One region of the Thomasclavelia spiroformis DSM 1552 genome, then DNA from elsewhere that is predicted to be linked to it. Evidence: predicted binding sites of a transcription regulator. Region 1 holds the regulator's gene; the other holds the start of a gene.
The links. The regulator Rex, encoded in region 1, represses fermentation and respiration genes when NADH is low (regulators of the CRP and FNR family bind a similar motif). The targets are predictions, from matches to a motif close to GTGAANNNNTTCAC.
Positions count from the first base shown of each region.

Region 2: the regulator Rex is predicted to act here: its motif matches at 8,810-8,823, upstream of adhE (bifunctional acetaldehyde-CoA/alcohol dehydrogenase).

Region 1 covers NZ_CP102275.1:715,307-726,987, forward strand. Annotated here, with positions in the region: gene NQ543_RS03125 (DUF402 domain-containing protein) at 1-153, shown strand, start outside; gene tsaE (tRNA (adenosine(37)-N6)-threonylcarbamoyltransferase complex ATPase subunit type 1 TsaE) at 162-611, shown strand; gene tsaB (tRNA (adenosine(37)-N6)-threonylcarbamoyltransferase complex dimerization subunit type 1 TsaB) at 608-1,210, shown strand; gene rimI (ribosomal protein S18-alanine N-acetyltransferase) at 1,204-1,650, shown strand; gene tsaD (tRNA (adenosine(37)-N6)-threonylcarbamoyltransferase complex transferase subunit TsaD) at 1,651-2,685, shown strand; gene NQ543_RS03150 (redox-sensing transcriptional repressor Rex) at 2,678-3,304, shown strand; gene asnS (asparagine--tRNA ligase) at 3,363-4,748, shown strand; gene NQ543_RS03160 (metallophosphoesterase family protein) at 4,813-6,276, shown strand; gene NQ543_RS03165 (D-2-hydroxyacid dehydrogenase) at 6,286-7,671, shown strand; gene NQ543_RS03170 (flavodoxin domain-containing protein) at 7,744-8,280, shown strand; gene NQ543_RS03175 (sodium-dependent transporter) at 8,369-9,742, shown strand; gene NQ543_RS03180 (glycoside hydrolase domain-containing protein) at 10,158-11,681, shown strand, end outside.
Region 2 covers NZ_CP102275.1:2,276,221-2,287,901, forward strand. Annotated here, with positions in the region: rRNA gene rrf (5S ribosomal RNA) at 873-981, opposite strand; rRNA gene NQ543_RS10875 (23S ribosomal RNA) at 1,058-3,967, opposite strand; rRNA gene NQ543_RS10880 (16S ribosomal RNA) at 4,195-5,719, opposite strand; gene adhE (bifunctional acetaldehyde-CoA/alcohol dehydrogenase) at 6,075-8,723, opposite strand; gene NQ543_RS10890 (glycerophosphodiester phosphodiesterase) at 8,903-9,592, opposite strand; gene NQ543_RS10895 (calcium/sodium antiporter) at 9,589-10,452, opposite strand; gene NQ543_RS10900 (IS110 family RNA-guided transposase) at 10,863-11,681, shown strand, end outside.

The DNA of each region.
Region 1 (11,681 bases):
GCAAAACAAATGAATTATTCTAAAGAATTAGATAAAATATTAAAAAAACAATTAGATATATTAATTAATTTAGCTTCAAAAAGAGCTGGTCCATTTGATGAAGATTTTACTAAACACTGGTACCATATCTATGAAGATCTAACACAAGGATAGGTGAAAAAATGCAAACAGTAATTAGAATCAATAATTTAGATGAAACAATTGAATTAGGAAAGCAATTAGGTGAATTATTAAAACCAAATATGCTAATTACTTTAAGTGGGGATTTAGGTGCTGGTAAAACTACTTTTACTAAAGGGATTGGTTTAGGTTTAGAAATTAAAAAAATTATTAATAGTCCTACTTTTACAATTTTAAAACAGTATCAAGGAAGATTGAATTTATCACATTTTGATGCTTATCGTTTGGAAGGTCAAGATGATGATTTGGGTTTTGAAGAGATTTTTGATAGTGATGATGTTTGTGTAGTTGAATGGGCAAATTATATTGAAGATATTTTACCAACTGAAAGATTAGAAATTGAAATAAAAAAAATTGATGAAAATGCTCGTGATTTTATATTTAGAGCAGTAGGATCTAGATATGAGCAGTTATTGGAGGAGTTTAAATGAAAACAGTTGTAATGGATACATCAAATGCTTATCTGGTAATAGCTTTATATGAAAATGATAAATGTCTTGAGCGATATCAAGAGTTTGGTAATAAAAAGCAATCTGAATATGCTATAACTTATTTAGATGAAATGTTAAAAAGAAATAATTTTAATATTTTAGATTTTGATGAAATGATCATAACGATTGGCCCTGGTTCATATACTGGTCAAAGAGTTGCCTTAACGATTGCTAAAACATTAGCTGCAATTAGTAAAATAAAAATAAAAGCGGTTTCTTCTTTACATGGATATGTAGGTAGTGACAAGGCAATTAGTGTTATCGATGCGCGTAGTAAAAAGATATTTGTTGGAGTGTATGATAATAATTGTAAGGTTATTGATGATCAAATAATGTTGATTGAAAATTTTAATGATTTTAAAAAGCAGTATCCTGATTATCCAGTATATGGAGATAGTGAAATAGTTGGGTATGATAAAATTGAAGTTGATTTATGTAAAAATATATATGAGGCTTCAAAAAATGTTGAATATGTTGAAGATGTTGATAATTTAATTCCTCATTATTTAAAGGATGTTGAGGCTAAAAAAATATGTTAATTAGAAAAATGGAATGTTTGGATATTGATAAGATCGTAGAGATTGAAAAAGAATTGTTTACTTCTCCTTGGGATAAAGATGCTTTATATTATGAAGTAGAGAGAAATGCTTTTTCGACTATTTTGATTTTAGAGAATAATGATGAAATAGTTGGATATATTGGGATGTGGTTATTAGGAGATCAAACTCAAATAACTACATTGGGAATAAGAGAAATGTATCAAGGTAGAGGATATGGAAAGCTTTTAATGGATAAATGTGAAGAAATTACTAAAATGCAAGGATATCCAAATATTAATTTAGAAGTACGTGTTTCTAATGAAAAAGCAATTAGTTTATATAAAAAATGTGGTTTTAAAATTGTTGCTACAAGAAAGAATTATTATCAAGATAATCATGAAGATGCATATTTAATGATAAAGAAAATGGAGGATAAGTAAATGTCACTGATTTTAGCAATTGAATCAAGTTGTGATGAAATGGCAATGGCTATTTTGAAAGATAAACGTGAATTTTTATCAAGTGTAGTAGCCTCCCAAATTGATATACATGCATTGTATGGTGGAGTAGTTCCAGAAATTGCTAGTAGAAAGCATGTTGAATGTGTAAGTGTAGTACTAAAAGAAACATTAAAAAAAGCTAATGTTACAATTGATCAAATTGATGCCATAGCAGTTACTAAAGGACCAGGGTTAGTTGGTTCATTGCATATTGGATTGCAAGTGGCTAAAACAATCTCTATGGCATATCAAAAACCATTAATTGGGGTTCATCATATTGCTGGTCATATTTATGCAAATAATTATAATCAAGATATGATATATCCAAGTTTATGTTTAGTTGTAAGTGGTGGACACAGTGAATTAGTTTTATTAAAAGCACCATTTGAATTTGAAGTTATTGGAACTACATTTGATGATGCTGTTGGTGAGGCATATGATAAAGTTGGCCGAGTTTTAGGATTACCATATCCTGGTGGTCCGATAATTGATAAAATGGCTAGTGTTGGAAAAGCAACATATGATTTACCGCTTCCTTTAGATGATGATAGCTATAATTTTAGTTTTAGTGGTTTAAAATCGGCGGTAATTAATTTAAATCATAAAGCTAATCAACGTGGTGAAACAATTAATAAAGAAAATTTAGCGACGTCTTTTCAAAATGTGGTAATTGAGGTTTTAGTTAATAAAACGATTAAAGCAGCTAAAGCTTATGGTGTTAAACAAGTAATGTTAGCAGGTGGAGTAAGTGCTAATCGAGGATTAAGAACGGCAATGGAGATGGCAGTAAGTAATTTGGATGGTGTTGAATTATTATTACCACCTATGAGTTGTTGTACTGATAATGCTATGATGATTGCTTTATGTGCAAAACAGATGTATGATTTGAAAATGTTTAGTGATTTATCACTTGGAATTAAACCTAATTTGGATCTTGAAAGTGAATCTTATCAAGGAGTAAGAAGTGATGGATAAAAAAATTTCAAATGCAACGATGTCGCGTTATCCGGTTTATTTAAAAGCTCTTAGAAAGATGCAACATGAAGGTAAAGAAAACTGTTTATCAAGTGAATTATCAGAATTAACAGGAGTTTTAGATACAACGATTCGTCGAGATTTTACTTATTTATCTAAAACTAATAATTTTGGTCAACGTGGTAAAGGTTATGATGTTAAACATCTGATAGATGTATTAAGTGAAGTGTTAGGTTTAGGATTAGATGAATCGATTATTTTAATCGGAGTTGGAAATTTAGGAAGCGCGATTTTAAAATATAATCGTTGGCAATATACGGTTGGAAAAATTGTCTGTGGTTATGATCAAGATAAAAACAAAGAGGGCGAACGTTTTGGAGTTAAGTTGTATAATATTGATGATTTGGAAAAAACTTTTCCAAAAGATTGTAAGATTGCAATTTTAGCCATTTCAGAAAATGTTCAACCAACAGTAGATCGTTTAATGGATTTAGGAATTAGAGGAATTGTAGATTTTACACATACTCATTTTACGGTTAGACCTGGTGTAGAGGTACAGCAAGTAGATGTTGTAGTAGCAATCCAAGAATTAGTAATTAAGATGGATTCAAATCGATAATAATGCTTGAATAGTATAGATGATAAAGTATATAATATTTAAAACTAGGAGGATTAATATGTTTGAATTTATAACGGTTAGAGAATTATATGAAATGTTTTTAAGTAATCAAATGATGGATTTAGAAGGGTATGAATATGTTGAACTTGAGGGTTGGGTTCGTACTAATAGAAATAGTGGTAAACTAGGTTTTATTGCTTTAAATGATGGTACATATTTTAAAAATTTACAAATTGTTTATACTGAACAAGGAATTGATAATTATGCAGAAATTGATAAATTGTCAACAGGGAGTGCAATTAGAGTTGTTGGAAAATTAAAATTAACTCCTGAAGGAAAACAACCTTTTGAAGTAGAAGCAACTGAAATCGAAATTGAAGGTCGTTGTGATGAAGATTTCCCATTACAAAAGAAACGTCATTCTTTTGAATATATGAGAGAAATTCCTCATTTAAGACCTAGAGCTAATACTTTTTATGCTATTTTTAGATTACGTAGTGTTTTATCAATGGCGATTCATGAATTTTTCCAATCACAAGGGTTTGTGTATGTACATACACCAATCATTACAAGTAATGACGGTGAAGGTGCTGGAGAAATGTTTAGAGCTACAACTATTGATGGAACAAACTTTGAAGATGACTTTTTTGAAAAAGAAGCTTTTTTAACAGTTACTGGTCAATTACATGTTGAAGCTTTTGCTATGGCATTTAGAGATGTTTATACATTTGGGCCTGCTTTTAGAGCAGAAAATTCAAATACTTCAAGACATGCTAGTGAATTTTGGATGATTGAGCCTGAAATTGCTTTTGCAGATCTTGAAGATGATATGGATTTGATTGAAGATATGGTTAAATATTGTATTGACTATGTTTTAGATAATGCTCCAGAAGAAATGAATTTCTTTGCATCAATGATTGATAAAGATTGTATTAATCGTATTACTAAAGTTAGAAATAGCGATTTTAAACGTATGACATACACTGAAGCAATTGAAATTTTAGAAAAGGCTGATGTTAAGTTTAAAAATAAAGTTTCATGGGGAATGGATTTAAATAGTGAACATGAACGTTATATTTGTGAACAAGTAGTTAAAGGTCCAGTATTTTTAACTGATTATCCAAAAGAAATCAAAGCATTTTATATGCGTTTAAATGATGATAATAAAACAGTTGCCGCTTGTGACTTATTAGTTCCAGGAATCGGAGAATTAGTAGGTGGTAGTCAACGTGAAGAAAGATATGATGTCTTAGAAAAAATCATGGATGAAAAAAATATGACTAAAGACAACTTACAATGGTATATGGATTTACGTCGATATGGTGGATGTAAGCATGCAGGATTTGGTTTAGGCTTTGATCGTTTCTTAATGTATTTAACAGGTATGCAAAATATTCGTGACGTTGAACCTTTCCCAAGAACACCAAGAAATCTGAAATTTTAAAAAAGCCTATATTTTTATAGGCTTTTTCTTTTCTTGCGGTATAATATAACTAGGAGGCGATGAAATGAATGAATATGATTTGATCAATTGCTATTTGAATCTAATTTTCGATAATAGCTTTACTTATTTTACTCGCATTCTTGATGGATATCGTGGATTATGTCAATTTAGAAAATGGATGCGTAAACGCAACATTAATCTAAATGCCATTGAAAATATAGGTTATGATGCTTTTAATGCTATTTGCAAAGCTAAAAATAAAGATCAGATAATAGATAAAATTGATCCTAAATACTTAGATGAGTTAATGGAATATATTAATACAGAAAGAAATAAATATCAAATTGTTGTATTGTCTAGTTTTGATTACAGTGATACTATTAATGTTTATTTGACTTCATCACAAATTGTTAAAGATTTAAGTAGTGATAAAGTAAGTGTTATTAATTGTCATAGCTTATTAAAAAAAGATGATTTATCATTTTATGGACCATATAGGCATTTTATAAATGCATTATATCAAATTGATCGTTGGCCGGGTCTTTTAATATTTAAAGGTGACAATTGGTCTTTTTTGCCTGTATACACGATAAAAGACATTCAAGATGCAATGTTTAAAATAAAACAAGATACTATCTTTTCAAGTAGATATCTAAGTCCATACGATAGTTATTTTATACAACTTAGTGATTTACATTTAGGAAATAAAAAGAAAAATAAAGGTTGTCTAGCTTTAGAAAAAAGTTTAGATGAAACGTTTAAACAATTACGATCATATTATTCATTGAAATTTTTAATTACTGGAGATTTAATGAATTCGCCTAATCGTAAAAATATGTATGAAGCATCTAACTTTATGAAGTTATTAAAAAATAAATATAGCGGAGATGTTTCTTTTATTTTAGGTAATCATGATGTAATAGTTAATGGTTTTAATATTTTTAAAAGACAAAAAAGTAAAGTGATTGCTTTTTTGTTGAATGAAAGTATTAAAGTATTTGAAAAAGAAAAGATTATTTTAATCAAAATAGATTCCACAGTAGAAGGAAATTTAGCAAGAGGAAAAGTTGGTAAAAAGCAATTAGATAATATTGATGAAGAATTAGCAAGTATTAAAAATCTAAAAGATTACACGATGGTAGCAATGTTACATCATCATTTATTTCCAATTACCCGAGATGAGTTTTTAAAACAAAGATGGCGTGAAAAAATGTTTGTGGGAAAAATAATGGATAGTTCTAAAGCACTAGTAGATAGTCAAGATTTAATTGAGTGGTTTAGAAAACATCAAATTCAATATGTTTTACATGGACATAAACATTTACCATTTTTTACTAATCATGATGGTATGTATGTTATTGCTGCTGGTTCTTCTTGCGGAAGTGGCGCTAAAGAAAGTGATAGTCGTTATTTAAGTTATAATGTATTAAAATATGATCATCGTTATAAACGTTTTAAATATTGTTTTATTATTTATGATGATATGACTTTACAAGATCGTCAAAGAATTATAGTAAATATGTTTTAGGAGAAAAAGATGAAGTTAGTAGATGGAATGAAAGATGAAAAATTAGGTAGTGCAATATTGTATTGTTTTACAAAAGGATATGGTTCGGTTCCGATGGATGTATATAATGTTGTTTTACCATTATTGTATAATGATATTTTTAGAGAAGAAGTTGGAAAGTTTAAAGACTTTACAAAGTGTATTAAAGCTTGTAATGAAAAGGATAAAGATTTTACGAATAAGGTTTTAAAGGATATTAAAAATATGGATGAAATTACTAATCGTAGTTTAGGAATTTCATTATTAAATAAAGATTTAAATTTTGAAATAAATGAAGGAGTAATGAGTGGAAACTGTAATACTTCAAAGATTTTAGATTTAAATGAAGCAATTTTACTAGGTGAAATGTTAGCTGGTAAAAGTTTAGATGAGATTGTAAACATGATCCAAGAAGATTTTAAAATTGTGTTTTTAGATAGCGAAACTTTAGGTAAAGATGTAGATCTTAGTAAACTTAATAAATTTGGAGCAGTGACAATTTATCAACAAACTGATAAAAAAGATATTCCTGATCGAATTAAAGATGCTGATGTTGTAATTACTAATAAACATCTATTAGGCAAAGAACAGTTAAAAAACTGTATAAAATTAAAATTAATTTGCGTAACAGCAACAGGTGTAAATAATATTGATTTAGAATATTGTAAAGAAAATATGATTACTGTATGCAATGTTAAAAGCTATTCAACTAATGCAGTTGCTCAACACACATTTGCATTACTTCTAGATCTTTATAATAAAACCCATTATTATCATCATTATATTGCTTCAGGAAATTACTCATCTAGCTCAATGTTTACACATTTAGGTTATACATTTAATGAATTAGCTAATAAAACTTGGGGAATTGTAGGAATGGGTGAAATTGGCCAAAAAGTAGCTAGTATTGCTAGTGCTTTTGATTGCAATGTTCAATACTATTCAACAAGTGGGAAAAATAACCATCAAGCTTATAAACAAGTAGATTTTGATACGTTGTTAAAAACTAGTGACATTATTTCAATTCATGCACCATTGAATAAACAAACTGAAAATCTTTTTAATCATGATGCGTTTATTAAAATGAAACCTTCAGCATATCTTATTAATGTAGGAAGAGGAAAGATTGTAAATGAAAAAGATTTAGTTGAGGCTCTAAAAAATTATCAATTAGCTGGAGCCGGATTAGATGTGTTTGAAAATGAACCATTTAATGATGATAGTCCATTGTTACAAATCAATGATGCTACTAAATTAATTATGACACCACACATTGCTTGGGCACCGGTTGAAACACGTAATCGTGTAATCGATGAAGTATGTTTAAATATTGAAGGTTTTAAAAATAATCAATTAAGAAATGTATGTACTTTATAAACACGGATAATTTTATCCGTGTTTTTTATTATTCGTATAAATGTTATAATTAGTTATATAGAGGTGATGACGATGAATAAAATATTAATATTGTATAAATCAAAATATGGGGCGACAAAAAAATATGCTTATATGTTAAAAAAAGAAATAGCTTGTGATGTTTTTGATATAAAAGATTATCAAAAGGGAATGTTTGATAAATATGAATTAGTTATATTTGCTTCAGCAATATATGCTAGTGGTATATCAGGCTTAAAAGTATTGAAAAAAAATTATGCAGAGTTAAAAAATAAAAAGGTGATTATTTTTTGTGTGGGAGCTTCACCTTATGATAAAAAAGCATTTGATGAAATTAAAGCCTATAATTTAAAAGATGATTTAAAAGATATACCGATATTTTATGGTAGGGGAACATGGGATGAAAGTAAAATGAGTTTTAAAGATCGTAGTTTGTGTAAATTATTACAAAAAGCAATTGCTAAAAAGGATCCAGAGACTTATGAACCGTGGATGAAAGCATTAGTTTTAGCTAAAGGAAAGAAATGTGATTGGACTGATCGAAAATATATAGAACCGATTATCGATTATATAAAAAACGAAAATATATAAAATAATATGTGGTTTTGATAATTTGTTGAAATTTGTTAAACAGTAGGCTAAAATTAACCTGATAATATTTTTAAGAAGGGTTGTAAAAATGAAAGAGAGAGAAAAATTTTCGTCAAGATTAGGATTTATTTTAATCTCTGCTGGTTGTGCAATTGGTTTAGGAAATGTATGGCGATTTCCATATATTGTTGGACAATATGGCGGAGCTTTATTTGTATTGATTTATTTGTTTTTCTTGGTTGCCCTAGGGGCACCAATAATGACTATGGAATTTGCAGTTGGTCGTGCAAGTCAAAAAAGTGCTGTGTTAGCTTTTAATACATTGAAGCCAGATAAAAAAATTTGGAGTGGGATTGGTAAGTTTCAAGCATTAGGTAATTATGTTTTAATGATGTTCTATACTACTGTTGGTGGTTGGATGTTATCTTATTTTATAAAGATGGCAAAAGGAGATTTTATTGGAACGACACCTCAGCAAGTAGAAAGTATTTTTAATAATTCACTACAAGATCCAATATTACAAATATTTTGGATGGTAGTTGTTGTTTTCTTAGGATTTGGAATTTGTTCATTAGGATTAAAAAATGGTGTTGAAAAAATTACTAAAGTGATGATGTGTTCACTTTTATTTATTATTTTGATTTTGGTTGTAAGAGCTGTAACATTACCAGGGGCTGGTGAAGGTTTAGCGTTTTACTTAATTCCAAATTTTGAAGCAATTCAAAAATATGGTTTAGTGGAAATAATTTTTGCTGCTATGGGACAGGCATTTTTTACACTTAGTTTAGGAATCGGTGCAATCGCTATTTTTGGTAGTTATATTGATAAAAGTCATCGTTTATTAGGTGAAACTATTAGTGTATGTACTCTAGATACTTTAGTAGCTTTGTTTTCTGGATTGATTATTTTTCCTGCTTGTTTTGCTTTTGGTGTAAATCCAGGAAGTGGACCAGGTTTAGTATTTATTACTTTGCCTAGTATTTTTAATGAGATGTGGTTAGGGCAAGTCTGGGGAATGTTATTTTTTGTATTTATGAGTTTTGCGGCATTATCAACAATTATTGCAGTATTTGAAAATATTATTTGTTTTGCAATGGATTTATTTAATTGGAGCAGAAAAAAAGCAGTAATTATTAATTTGATTGTAATTTTAATTTTATCACTGCCATGTGCTCTAGGATTTAATATTTTAAGTGATATTGCTCCACTTGGTGCCGGTACAACAATTCAAGATTTTGAAGACTTTTTAGTAACATATAATTTCTTACCATTAGGATCACTAGCATATTTGATTTTCTGTACGACTAGATATGGTTGGAATTTTGATAATTTTATTAAAGAAGCAGATACTGGTAAAGGACTTAAATTTCCTAAATGGACAAAAAATTATTTAAAATATATTTTACCATGTATAATTATTATTTTATTTATACAAGGATATTATATGACATTTATAAAGTAAACTAGGGGATTAATTCCCCCTATAATTGTATAAAGAAAAAATAAGTAATAATCCAATAATTAATATTAAAAAATTTTGGAACTATTAAATCATCACTTTTCTGATGAAATTTTTAATTAATTATAGATTTTAAAATTAATAAATATGGTAGAGAAACAGTATAAAGATAAGAATTATTCAATATAATAAAAGATATGAAAATTTTGAGATTAATATTTTGAATAATTAGAGTAACATTTTATATGTATTGAATTATATATTTGTTAGTGATTATATAAATAAAATGATTTGTATATATAATTGATACTGATTACTTAATAATTGAACTATTGTGCTCTTAAATAAATTTATATTTAAGTTGTAGAAAATACCGGTATAAATTCTACAAATTCAAATATAGATAGGAGAAATTAATATGGATACAATGGTTTTAAAAACACAACAATGGCTTAATTTAACATATGGAGATGATAGTCGTTTTAACAGAGTAACTGAGGATGGTATCACTGGATGGGATACTATTTATGGATTAAGGCGAGCATTACAAATCGAAGAAGGTATCACTTCAACAAGTAATAGTTTTGGTCCTTCAACATATGATAAATGTCCTGATATTAATGAAGGTGATACTGGTAATTTAGTATATATTGTTCAAGGTGGCTTGTGGTGTAAAGGTTTTAATCCTGGAGGATTCGATGGAAATTATGGTTCTAGAACTTCAGCAGCAGTAAAACGCTTTAAAGAGGCTACTGGAATTGGTGGCAATGGTAATATGAATAAAGATTTTATGAGGGCTTTATTAGATATGAGTGCGTTTTCAACTGTATCTGGAGGTAAAAAAATTATTAGGAGTGTTCAACAAAAATTAAATCGTGATTATTATATGTATTATCAAATTAGTCCATGTGATGGTTTATACAATCGTGAAATGAATAAGATGCTAATTTATGCATTACAAAAAGAGTTAGGTATTTCTAAAGAATCTGCTACAGGTACATGGGGACCAACAACAGTAGCTAGATGTAAAGAAAAAGTTTTTAATATTGGCAATTCAGATAATATTGTTAGATTAATTAGATATTCATTAGTTTGTAATGGTTATAATGTAGATATCTCATCATCAATTTATGATACTAATATCAACTATACATGTAATAAATTTGCAAAAGAAATGTTAATTTCTAAACCAATAAATACAGTCGGCTATAGTGTAATCAGATCATTAATGAGTAGTAATGGCGATACAAGTAGACCTGCAATTGGATGTGATACTGCAACTAAACTAACTCCTACACAAATTCAAACACTTGTAGATAATGGTTATCGCTATGTTGGTCGTTATGTGAGTAACACACCAGGAGGAACATTAGATAAAGCACTAACAAAAACAGAAGTCAATAATATTCTTAATGCCGGATTAAAATTGTTTTTAATTTTTCAAGAATCCGGTAATAGTGTAGAAAGATTTAATTTCTCTACGGGAATTCAAAATGCTACTAGTGCAATAGCTGCTGTTAAAAATCTTGGATACAGTTCTTTTGTTCCAATTTATTTTGCAGTTGATTTTGATGCTACTGATACTCAAATAAAAAGTAATATTTTACCATATTTTAAAGCAATTGTTGATACAATAAAAAAAGATGCGAATGATTTTCAAATTGGAGTGTATGGTACTAGAAATGTATGTGCTACTGTAAGGGATACATATCCAGAAGTTGGTCGTTTATTTATATCTGATTCTTCATATGGGTATAGTGGCAATCTTGGATATACTATGCCTAAAACATGGTCATTTGATCAATTTGCTACAGATATTACAATTGGAAATGGCGAAGGTAAAGTAACTATAGACAAAGTAGCTGTATCGGGGGTTGATGGATGTACTTTTTTTCCTGACGACCTTGAAAAAGAGTATATAAAAGAAAAAATTGTATATGTT
Region 2 (11,681 bases), 970 kb from region 1:
TGAACTTTTAGAAAAAAATGTACAAAAAAAGAAACAATTGCTTGTTTCTTTTTTTGTGTGTATAGATGATTATATGGGAGAGGGGTCATCTATACACATTAGTATTATGTCTTTTCCACTATACAACTATAATACGGTTATTATTGTACTTGATTTCAATTTATTTGTCAATTAATTACAAAATATTTTATATAATTTTCTGATTAAATATAATAATTTACTGAATATTCATGGTTCTATTAACAATATTACACCGCATTATTATCTTATTATTAACTAAAAATTATAATAAAAAAGATCAATAAATTCTAAAATATAATAGATTATATTCATAATAATTATACTAAATACTTTCTACTATCACTTATACTCTTAATTAAAGTTTTGCTTATATTAAAACGTATTAAGATACTAATTTTGTATTTCTATACAATTACCAAAAGCATATGCATTGTCATTAATTACAACATTAATCAATTAGTTAAATGACATATCTATCAAAATTAAAATAAATTACTACCTGTAAAGATAATAATATTATGACTATTCATTTAAATATTTCTTAACTTTTTAAATGAACTTTTCATCAATATAAATATAACATTATGCTATATTTATACCGTAAGATTTATCATAAAAAATTAATGACTTTGATAGCATAAATATTTTTATTTAAACTTATTATTAAAACAAGATTCTTTATATAACTAAGATAAAAATATTATTAAATAAAAAAATTTACTATAAAAATAAATACTATATACAAGAAAATACAAAAGTATGTATTCATGTATAAGAAGAAGAAACAAAAAAAGATACCGGAGAAGGTACCGGTATATGATGAAGAATATATGATCCCAAAATAAAAAAAGAACCGGCAGCTTGCTATTGTCGCACCGCAGTACTATCGTCGCCGTTATGATGCTTAACTTCTGTGTTCGGTATGGGTACAGGTGTGTCCATCATGCTATCGCTACCAGATCTTCTCTTTTAAGCAATTCCTTTCGAGAATCACTCAAAACCGGACAATAGCTCCTATTGCTTCTTCTTCTCTCTTTAGGTTAAGTCCTCGACCTATTAGTATCAGTCCGCTGAACATGTCACCATGCTTACACTCCTGACCTATCAACCTTATCGTCTTTAAGGGGTCTTACCTACTTGCGTAATGGGAAGTCTCATCTTGAAGTGGGTTTCACACTTAGATGCCTTCAGCGTTTATCCCTTCCATATTTAGCTACCCAGCTGTGCCACTGGCGTGACAACTGGTGCACCATTGATATGTCCATCCCGGTCCTCTCGTACTGAGGACAGATCTTCTCAAACTTCCTACGCCCACGACAGATAGGGACCGAACTGTCTCACGACGTTCTGAACCCAGCTCGCGTACCGCTTTAATGGGCGAACAGCCCAACCCTTGGAACCGACTTCAGCTCCAGGATGCGATGAGCCGACATCGAGGTGCCAAACCTCCCCGTCGATGTGAACTCTTGGGGGAGATCAGCCTGTTATCCCCAGGGTAGCTTTTATCCGTTGAGCGACGGCCTTTCCATTCAGCACCGCCGGATCACTAAGCCCGACTTTCGTCCCTGCTCGACTTGTTGGTCTCGCAGTCAAACACCCTTTTGCCTTTGCACTCTGCGCTTGATTTCCATCCAAGCTGAGGGTATCTTTGGGCGCCTCCGTTACTCTTTGGGAGGCGACCGCCCCAGTCAAACTGCCCACCTGACACTGTCCCGTTGCCAGCTTATGGCATCCGGTTAGAACTCCAATACAGGAAGAGTAGTATCCCAACAGCGACTCCTCACACACTGGCGTGCATGTCTCTCAGTCTCCTACCTATCCTGTACATCCTGCATCAAAGTCCAATATCAAGCTACAGTAAAGCTCCATGGGGTCTTTCCGTCTAGTCGCGGGTAACCTGCATCTTCACAGGTACTAAGACTTCACCGAGTCTACAGCTGAGACAGCGCCCAAATCGTTACGCCTTTCGTGCGGGTCAGAACTTACCTGACAAGGAATTTCGCTACCTTAGGACCGTTATAGTTACGGCCGCCGTTTACTGGGGCTTCAATTCAGTGCTTCGCTTGCGCTGACACATCCTCTTAACCTTCCAGCACCGGGCAGGCGTCACCCCATATACGTCGTCTTTCGACTTAGCATAGAGCTGTGTTTTTGGTAAACAGTCGCTTGGGCCGTTTCACTGCGGCTCATATCTCTATGAGCACTCCTTCTCCCTAAGTTACGGAGTCATTTTGCAGAGTTCCTTAGCTATAGTTCTCTCGCTCACCTTAGGATTCTCTCCTCACCCATGTGTGTCCATTTTCGGTACGGGTTACTGTATGATTTTCACTAGAAGCTTTTCTTGGAAGCTGGCTTCAATGACTTCTGTACTTGCCTTGGCTTTCCATCCGCTTCACGCCTTCGCTTTCTCGACATCCGGATTTGCCTGGATATCTGCTACCTCGCTTGCACCTGCTCTTCCAGCCGCAGGATCACCTAGCCTTCTCCGTCACTCCTTCATTCATACCGTAAGTACAGGAATCTCTACCTGTTGTCCATCGACTACGCCTCTCGGCCTCGCCTTAGGTCCCGACTTACCCAGAGCGGACGAACCTTCCTCTGGAAACCTTGGGTTTTCGGTGCGTGGGATTCTCACCCACGTTCCGCTACTCACACCGGCATTCTCTCTTCTATATGCTCCACAGCTCCTTCCGGTACTGCTTCTTCGCTCATAGAACGCTCCCCTACCACTTGCTCATCGCAAATCCATAGCTTCGGTAATATACTTAGCCCCGGTAAATTATCGGCGCAGAGTCATTCGACTAGTGAGCTGTTACGCACTCTTTAAAGGATGGCTGCTTCTGAGCCAACCTCCTAGTTGTCTGGACATCTCCACATCCTTTTCCACTTAGTATATATTTTGGGACCTTAGCTGATGGTCTGGGCTGTTTCCCTCTTGACAGTGGACCTTATCACCCGCTGTCTGACTGCCGAGCATGTCTCTGTGACATTCGGAGTTTGATTATATTCAGTACCCCGGGATGGGGCCATCACATATTCAGTGCTCTACCTTCACATGACTCTCTCTCGACGCTAGCCCTAAAGCTATTTCGGGGAGAACCAGCTATCTCCGAGTTCGATTGGAATTTCACCCCTAGCCACAACTCATCCGCCAACGTTTCAACGGGGGTCGGTTCGGTCCTCCATCGGGTTTTACCCCAACTTCAACCTGGTCATGGCTAGATCACTCGGTTTCGGGTCTACGACATGCAACTAGCGCCCTGTTAAGACTCGCTTTCGCTTCGGCTCCGCATATCCTGCTTAACCTCGCTGCATATCGTAACTCGCCGGTTCATTCTACAAAAGGCACGCTATCACCCTTTAACGGGCTCTAACTTCTTGTAAGCATATGGTTTCAGGTTCTTTTTCACTCCCCTCCCGGGGTTCTTTTCACCTTTCCCTCACGGTACTGGTTCACTATCGGTCACAGAGGAGTATTTAGCCTTACCAGATGGTCCTGGTAGATTCCGACAGGATTCCTCGTGTCCCGCCGTACTCAGGTGCTGTCTCAAGCTTCTTCACTATTTCGGCTACGGGGCTTTCACCCTGTCTCGCCGGACTTCCCAGTCCGTTCGCCTATAATGCCTTCTTGCTCTTTCCTGACAGTCCTACAACCCCGATCCTAAAATCGGTTTGGGCTCCTCCCCTTTCGCTCGCCGCTACTTAGGAAATCATTTTTATTTTCTCTTCCTTCAGGTACTTAGATGTTTCAGTTCCCTGAGTCTCGCCTCTCTGCAGCTATCTGTTCACTGCAGGATATCCGGTCTCTATCCCGGATGGGTTCCCCCATTCGGACATCGACGGATCGTTGCATGCTTACTGCTCCCCGTCGCATTTCGCTGTTTGCTGCGTCCTTCTTCGCCTCTCTGTGCCTAGGCATCCGCCATACGCTCTTCCCTACTTTACCTATTCGGTGTCTTGATCACTATTTCCTTCTTACTGACTGTTTCAGTGTTGAATTCTCTTAGTTTTCTTTCGACTTTCTCTAGAAAGACCTCAATAATTTTCTTATCTCGATCTCTTTCTTTCGCAATTTGTCTATTATCCAGTTTTCAATGATCTCTGAGCTTCTCTCTTCTTCGAGTTTCACTCAAAACTAAACAGAATCTTCTCCACACTTCCTCTTCTCCTTAGAAAGGAGGTGATCCATCCCCACGTTCCCGTAGGGATACCTTGTTACGACTTCACCCCAATCATCAATCCCACCTTAGACAGCTCCCTCCTTGCGGTTAGGCCACCGGCTTCGGGTGTTATCAACTCTCATGGTGTGACGGGCGGTGTGTACAAGGCCCGAGAACGTATTCACCGCGACATGCTGATTCGCGATTACTAGCGATTCCAACTTCATGTAGTCGAGTTGCAGACTACAATCCGAACTGAGAATGGTTTTATGGGTTTTGCTTCACCTCGCGGCTTCGCTTCCCTCTGCTCCATCCATTGTAGCACGTGTGTAGCCCAGGTCATAAGGGGCATGATGATTTGACGTCATCCCCGCCTTCCTCCAGCTTGTCACTGGCAGTCTCGCTAGAGTCCCCAACTTAATGATGGTAACTAGCGACAAGGGTTGCGCTCGTTGCGGGACTTAACCCAACATCTCACGACACGAGCTGACGACAACCATGCACCACCTGTCTCGGATATATCTATCCCCTCATCTCTGAGGTCTTTATCCGGATGTCAAGACCTGGTAAGGTTCTTCGCGTTGCTTCGAATTAAACCACATGCTCCACCGCTTGTGCGGGCCCCCGTCAATTCCTTTGAGTTTCATTCTTGCGAACGTACTACTCAGGCGGAGTACTTATTGCGTTAACTGCAGCACTGAAATTTGACTCCCAACACTTAGTACTCATCGTTTACGGCGTGGACTACTAGGGTATCTAATCCTATTTGCTCCCCACGCTTTCGGGAATGAGCGTCAGTTACAGGCCAGACCGTCGCCTTCGCCACTGGTGTTCCTCCATATATCTACGCATTTCACCGCTACACATGGAATTCCACGATCCTCTCCTGCACTCTAGCAGCCCGGTTTCTATGGCTTACTGAAGTTAAGCTTCAGTCTTTCACCACAGACCTCTGCCGCCGCCTGCTCCCTCTTTACGCCCAATAATTCCGGATAACGCTCGCCACCTACGTATTACCGCGGCTGCTGGCACGTAGTTAGCCGTGGCTTTCTCATAAAGTACCGTCACTCGGATATCATTCCCTATATCCGCCGTTCTTCCTTTATAACAGAAGTTTACAGAACGAATTCCTTCTTCCTTCACGCGGCGTTGCTCGGTCAGGGTTCCCCCCATTGCCGAAAATTCCCTACTGCTGCCTCCCGTAGGAGTCTGGGCCGTGTCTCAGTCCCAGTGTGGCCGGTCACCCTCTCAGGTCGGCTACGCATCGTCGCCTTGGTGAGCTGTTACCTCACCAACCAGCTAATGCGCCATAAGTCCATCCTCTACCAGTGCCTTGGCACTTTTAATATGGTCACCATGCAGTGTCCATACCTATGCGGTCTTAGCTGCCGTTTCCAGCAGTTATCCCCCTGTCTAGGGCAGGTTACTTATGTATTACTCACCCGTTCGCCACTCGAGCATTGCTGCTCGCGTTCGACTTGCATGTATTAGGCACGCCGCCAGCGTTCATCCTGAGCCAGGATCAAACTCTCCATTGTCCTTTTATCTCTCTCAGACAATTTCCTGTCTGTTTAGCTCTTCTTTTTTTCTCTTTGACGTGTGTTCTTTAATTCTGTTTAGTTTTCAATGATCTCTCTTATCGGCCTCTCTTTTGCCGACTTTCTTATCTTACACTCTTTTTTGACTTTAGTCAATATCTTTTTCCATCTTTTTCTAAAGCCTCTTTCCTCTTCTCTCGAGTGCTCACTTAATTTACCATATTCCTTTGCCTTTGTAAAGCTTTTTTTGCCTTTTTTTATCTTTTTTTGTTTTTCTCCACTTTCCTCTGCTCTCCTTCTCTAAAATATAAGAGACAATTCGCTATGAATTGTCTCTCTATATATTTAATTATAATTATTTATCAAATTTATTTTTGTAATCCCAAGTAGTTCTTAAGATAGCTTCCATATCATGTACCATTGGCATTCTTGGGTTAGCTGGTGTACATTGATCTTCATATGCATTCATTGCCATTCTGTGAATTGCTGCATCCCATTCTTTTTTATCGATTCCTTGAGATTCGAAGTTAGATGCTAAACCAACTTTGTGGCATAACTCTTCACAGGCATCAGCAAACATTTGAACACCTTCTGCTGGAGTTTTTGGTTTTAATCCGATTAATTGTGCTAATTCCATATATTTAACATCTGCTTTATAGTTTTCAATTTTTGGCCAGATGTTTAATTTAGTAGGAATAGTTCCGTTATATTTAATAACGTGTGGTAATAAGATACCATTTGTACGTCCATGTGGTACGTGGAATTCTCCTCCGATCTTATGTGCTAATGAATGGTTCATACCTAAGAACGCATTAGCAAATGCCATACCTGCAATACTTGCTGCATTATGCATTTTTTCTCTTGCAATTGGAGTTCCTTTTGTAACTGATTCTTCTAAATAATCAAATACTAATTTAACTGCCTGTTTAGCCCATCCATCAGTAAAATCAGATGCTAAAATAGATACATAAGCTTCAACTGCATGTGTTAACACATCGATACCTGTATCTGCCGCAATAGAAGCAGGCATTGTCATAGCAAGTTCTGGATCTACGATAGCTACAGTTGGTGTTAATGCATAGTCAGTTAATGGATATTTTTTATTTGCTCTTTTATCAGTGATAACCGCAAATGGAGTAACTTCTGAACCTGTTCCTGAAGTTGTTGGGATACAGATTAATCTAGCTTTTTTACCTAATTCCGGGAATTTGAAAGCACGTTTTCTAATATCCATGAATTTTTGTTTAATATCATCAAAATTAACTTCTGGATGTTCATACATTAACCACATTACTTTAGCTGCATCCATTGAAGAACCTCCACCTAATGCAATAATTACATCTGGTTCAAAGTTTCTCATTAATTCAACACCTTTTTCTACAGTGTCAATACTTGGATCTGGTTCAACATCGAAGAATAATTCTAAATCAACTTTATTTCTTCTTCTTCTAATTACATCTTCAATTTTTTCAACATAACCAAGATTATACATTCCTCTATCTGTAACAATCATGGCTTTGTCCATTTCTTTCATATCTCTTAGATATTTAATTGAATTTCTTTCAAAATAAATTTTTGGAGGAAGTTTAACCCATTGCATATTGTTATTACGTCTCCCTATTCTCTTAATATTGATTAAGTTTATAGCACTTACGTTATTAGATACAGAGTTATGTCCGTAAGAACCACAACCTAATGTTAATGATGGAATAAATGCGTTGTAAACTGAACCGATACCACCGAATGTAGATGGAGCATTTTCGATGATACGAATAGCTTTACATGCATGTCCGAATCTCTTAGATAATTCATGATCTTCAGTATGGATAGCAGCTGAGTGCCCTAAACCGTTGAATTCAACCATTTGAGTAGATTTTAAGATACCATCTTCTGTACTGCTAGCTTTTAAAATCGCTAATACTGGAGATAATTTTTCTCTTGTTAATGGTTCATTTGGTCCTACTTCAGCACATTCAGCACAAATAATTTGTGTATCTTCAGGTACTTTAATTCCTGCTTGTTCAGCAATCCATGTTGCAGGTTTACCAACTACATTTGGATTTAATTTAGCAGCATTTACATTATCAGAATATGCAGCAGCACCAAACATAAATTGTTCTAATTTAGCTTTTTCATCTTTATTTACAAAGTAAACTTTAAATCTCTTAATTTCTTTCATGAAATCATCATAAATTTCATGATCAACAATTGCAGCTTGTTCAGAAGCACAAATCATACCGTTATCGAATGATTTAGATAATACAATATCATTTACCGCTCTTGGTAATACACATGTTTTTTCTACATACGCAGGAACGTTACCAGCACCAACACCTAATGCAGGTTTTCCACAAGAATATGCTGCACTTACCATTGCGTTACCACCTGTTGCTAAAATTGTTGCAACACCTGGATGTTTCATTAATGCAGTAGTTGCATACATAGATTTCATATCTAACCATTGGATACAATCTTCTGGTGCACCTGCTGCAACTGCAGCATCTCTAATAACTACAGCAGCCATTACAGAACATGCATGTGCACTTGGGTGGAATGAGAAAATAATTGGATTTCTTGTTTTTAAACAAATTAATGATTTAAAAATTACTGTTGAAGTTGGATTAGTTGTTGGAACAATACCACAAACAACACCTACTGGTTCAGCAATTTCAGTAATCCCTAAAAGAGGATCTTCATTAATAATACCTACAGTTTTTAAATGACGTAAATTACTTGTTACATATTCACAAGCAAATAAGTTTTTAACTGCTTTATCTTCAAATACACCACGACCTGTTTCATTAATAGCCGCTTCTGCTAAAGTACCATGAGCATCTAATCCAGCTACAGAACATTTAGCTACGATGTAATCTACTTGTTCTTGAGTAAATTCTTCAAATTTTGATAAAGCTACTTGAGCTTTTGAAACTAGTTGATCAACATAAGCATCAATTTCTTCGTTAGTTGGTTCAACCACTTTGTTAACAGCTTTTTTTTCTGCCATTATTTTTTCCTCCGATTCATTATGAAATATTTAATTTGTTTCCATTGATAGTGTACCCCAATTTTACAAAAAAGACAAGTAATATTGTGCATTTTTTCACAATGAAAACACTATATTTTTAATGAAAACGCTATCAGTGTTTTTTGGTGTTAATTAAAAAATCCAAAGCCAAAATAGCTTTAGATATCTCGGTTTGTTATTATCACCTTAACCCCTTCATCAGCTAAAAAATCCTTAATTTCAAAATCATTAACAGTCCAAGTATTAACGTCTATTCCTCTTTTAAGATAATCGTTTATTTCTTTTTCATTTAAAAAAACATATTTTGGATGAGCAGCATTAAATTTATATTTAAAAACCAGTTCTTTATTTTTTATATAATCATCTTCAAATAAATATCCTAAATATATATTTTTATCAATTTCTCTTAATGTTAATAAACTTTCTAAACAAAAAGAAGAAAATATTACACGATTCAACATCCCTTTTGATTTAACTAAATTATATGTCATCTTTTCAATATTAGAATAACGGATTTTATTTGTTTTAATTTCAAGATTCAAAATTGTTTCTCTATTTTTACAATAGTCTAACAACTCTTCTAATAATGGTATTTTCTCTTTATACTCTTTAAAGTGATAATTAAAATTGTATTTACACAACTCATCATATGTTAAATCCTTAACATACCCCTTACCATTAGATGTTCTATTTATTTTCTCATCATGTATCAATACCAAACGATTATCTTTAGTTAGATGTACATCTGTCTCTATTCCATCAAAATTACCTTCAATAGCTTCGACAAATGCTATCATTGTGTTTTCAGGATACTTTTCACTATACCCTCTATGCGCCAATTTAATCATAAACTTCTCCTATAATATAATAAACTCACAAAATAAATCACATAACTAATCAACATAATAACTGCACCAACTCTTTTTAAATAAAAATCTTTACCTATAAATATATACAACAAAAATAACGCACCTATTGCAACCATACCATCAATAATAAAACTATTTTTAAAAACAAGTGCTTCTGGACAAACTAATGCCGTAGTTCCCAAAACAAATAAAATATTAAATATATTACTTCCAACAATGTTGCCAACAGCCAAATCACATTTACCTTTCAAAGAAGCTGTTACTGAAGTAACTAATTCAGGTAATGATGTCCCGAATGCAATAACAGTAAGTCCAATTAACCTTTGACTAACATTCATCTCTGTAGCAATATATACAGCAGCATCAATCGTTAAATTACTACCAAAAATAATGGCTGTTATCCCTAAAATAATTACTAAAATCAAGCGAAACAAAGTATCTTGCACTCTAACTTTTTCAATTTCACTGACAGCTACATTTTCTCCTCTTTTAGCCAACTGATACAAATAACACAAAAACACAAAAAATAAAACCCATAAGATAATACCATCTAAAAAATCAAGCTTCTCACCTAATTTACCTAAAATTATTAAAAGCAAAGTAATCAACATAACAAACGGAATTTCATACCGATATGTATTACAATTCACTTTTAAACATTTTACACATCCAGAAATCCCAAGTATTACTAATACATTTATAACATTACTACCAATTATATTTCCAATCGCTAAATCGGCATCTCCATTCATTCCTGAAATAATTGATATTGCTGCTTCAGGTGCACTAGTACCAAAAGCCACAACAGTAAGCCCAATTACAATTGGTGGTATATTCATTTTTGATGATAATTTAGATGCCCCTCAACAAATACATCAGCCCCTTTAATTAATAAAACAAACCCTACAATCAAACAAATAACTTGTATCAACATATCTTTATTATATTTTTTCCTGGTATATTGAAGTTACTCATACAAAGAGTAATAAATCTAATATACCAATTCTCCTTTCTACCTGAATTATTTGGTATCACTTCAGGTTGTGTTAAAATGTGTAATTGTGAATGTGGATTTGTATTTTTTTCCTTATTGCTTTGACTTTTCAGAAAGGATCTTACCACTTCTTTGTATCGCATTTATTATTAGTTGTATGAGTCTTTTGAATTCTGAACACACCAGGTTTTTGATACCTTTGAAGTGGATCTGATTTCACAATCACAAATCATCTTAAGAAAGGAATTGATAATTATGAAACTTGTTGGAATTGACATTGCCAAATATAAACATGCCGCTTTTATCATGGATGCTTCTACTGGCGAATCTTTATGTGATCCTTTTTTATTCAAAAACAATAAAGATGGATTTCAAAAATTTTATGACGAACTTAATAAATACACACAAGATGAACTTTTAATCGGTATGGAAGATACCGGACACTATAACTTTGCCATTGAAAGCTGCTTATTGGCTAAAGGTTATAAAGTTGCTTTAATCAATCCTATTACCACTAAGAACCTTAGAAAAGCTTCTTTAAAAACTGTTAAAAGCGATAAAGAAGATGCTATTTTAATTACCAAAGCTCTCCTAGATAAAGATTACTATCGCATCATCTCTATTCAAGATGAGAAATTAAAGGAGGCCAAAGAATTAACGCGCTATCGTACACAATTGACAATTGAAATGAATCGTAAGAAGAATATTCTTCAAAGACATATTGATATTGTTTTTCCTGAATTTAATACATTATTTAATAATGAATACACCATTACATATTTAAATATTTTAAGAAAATATGGTGATGCCTATACCATTGCACATACAGATATTCGTTCTTTAAGAAAATGTTTTAAATACTGTAATATCTTCTCAGCAGAAGACTTAAAAGAATTAGCTTCTAATTCTGTGGGTATTCATGATGTTTCTATTTCTTTTATCATTCAATCGGTTATTTCCAGTATTGATTTAATAAACTCTCAAATTGAAGAATTAGATAAAAAAATAGAAGAACTCGCCATCACACAAGATTCTTCTATCACATCAATACCAGGAATATCAATTATTACTGGT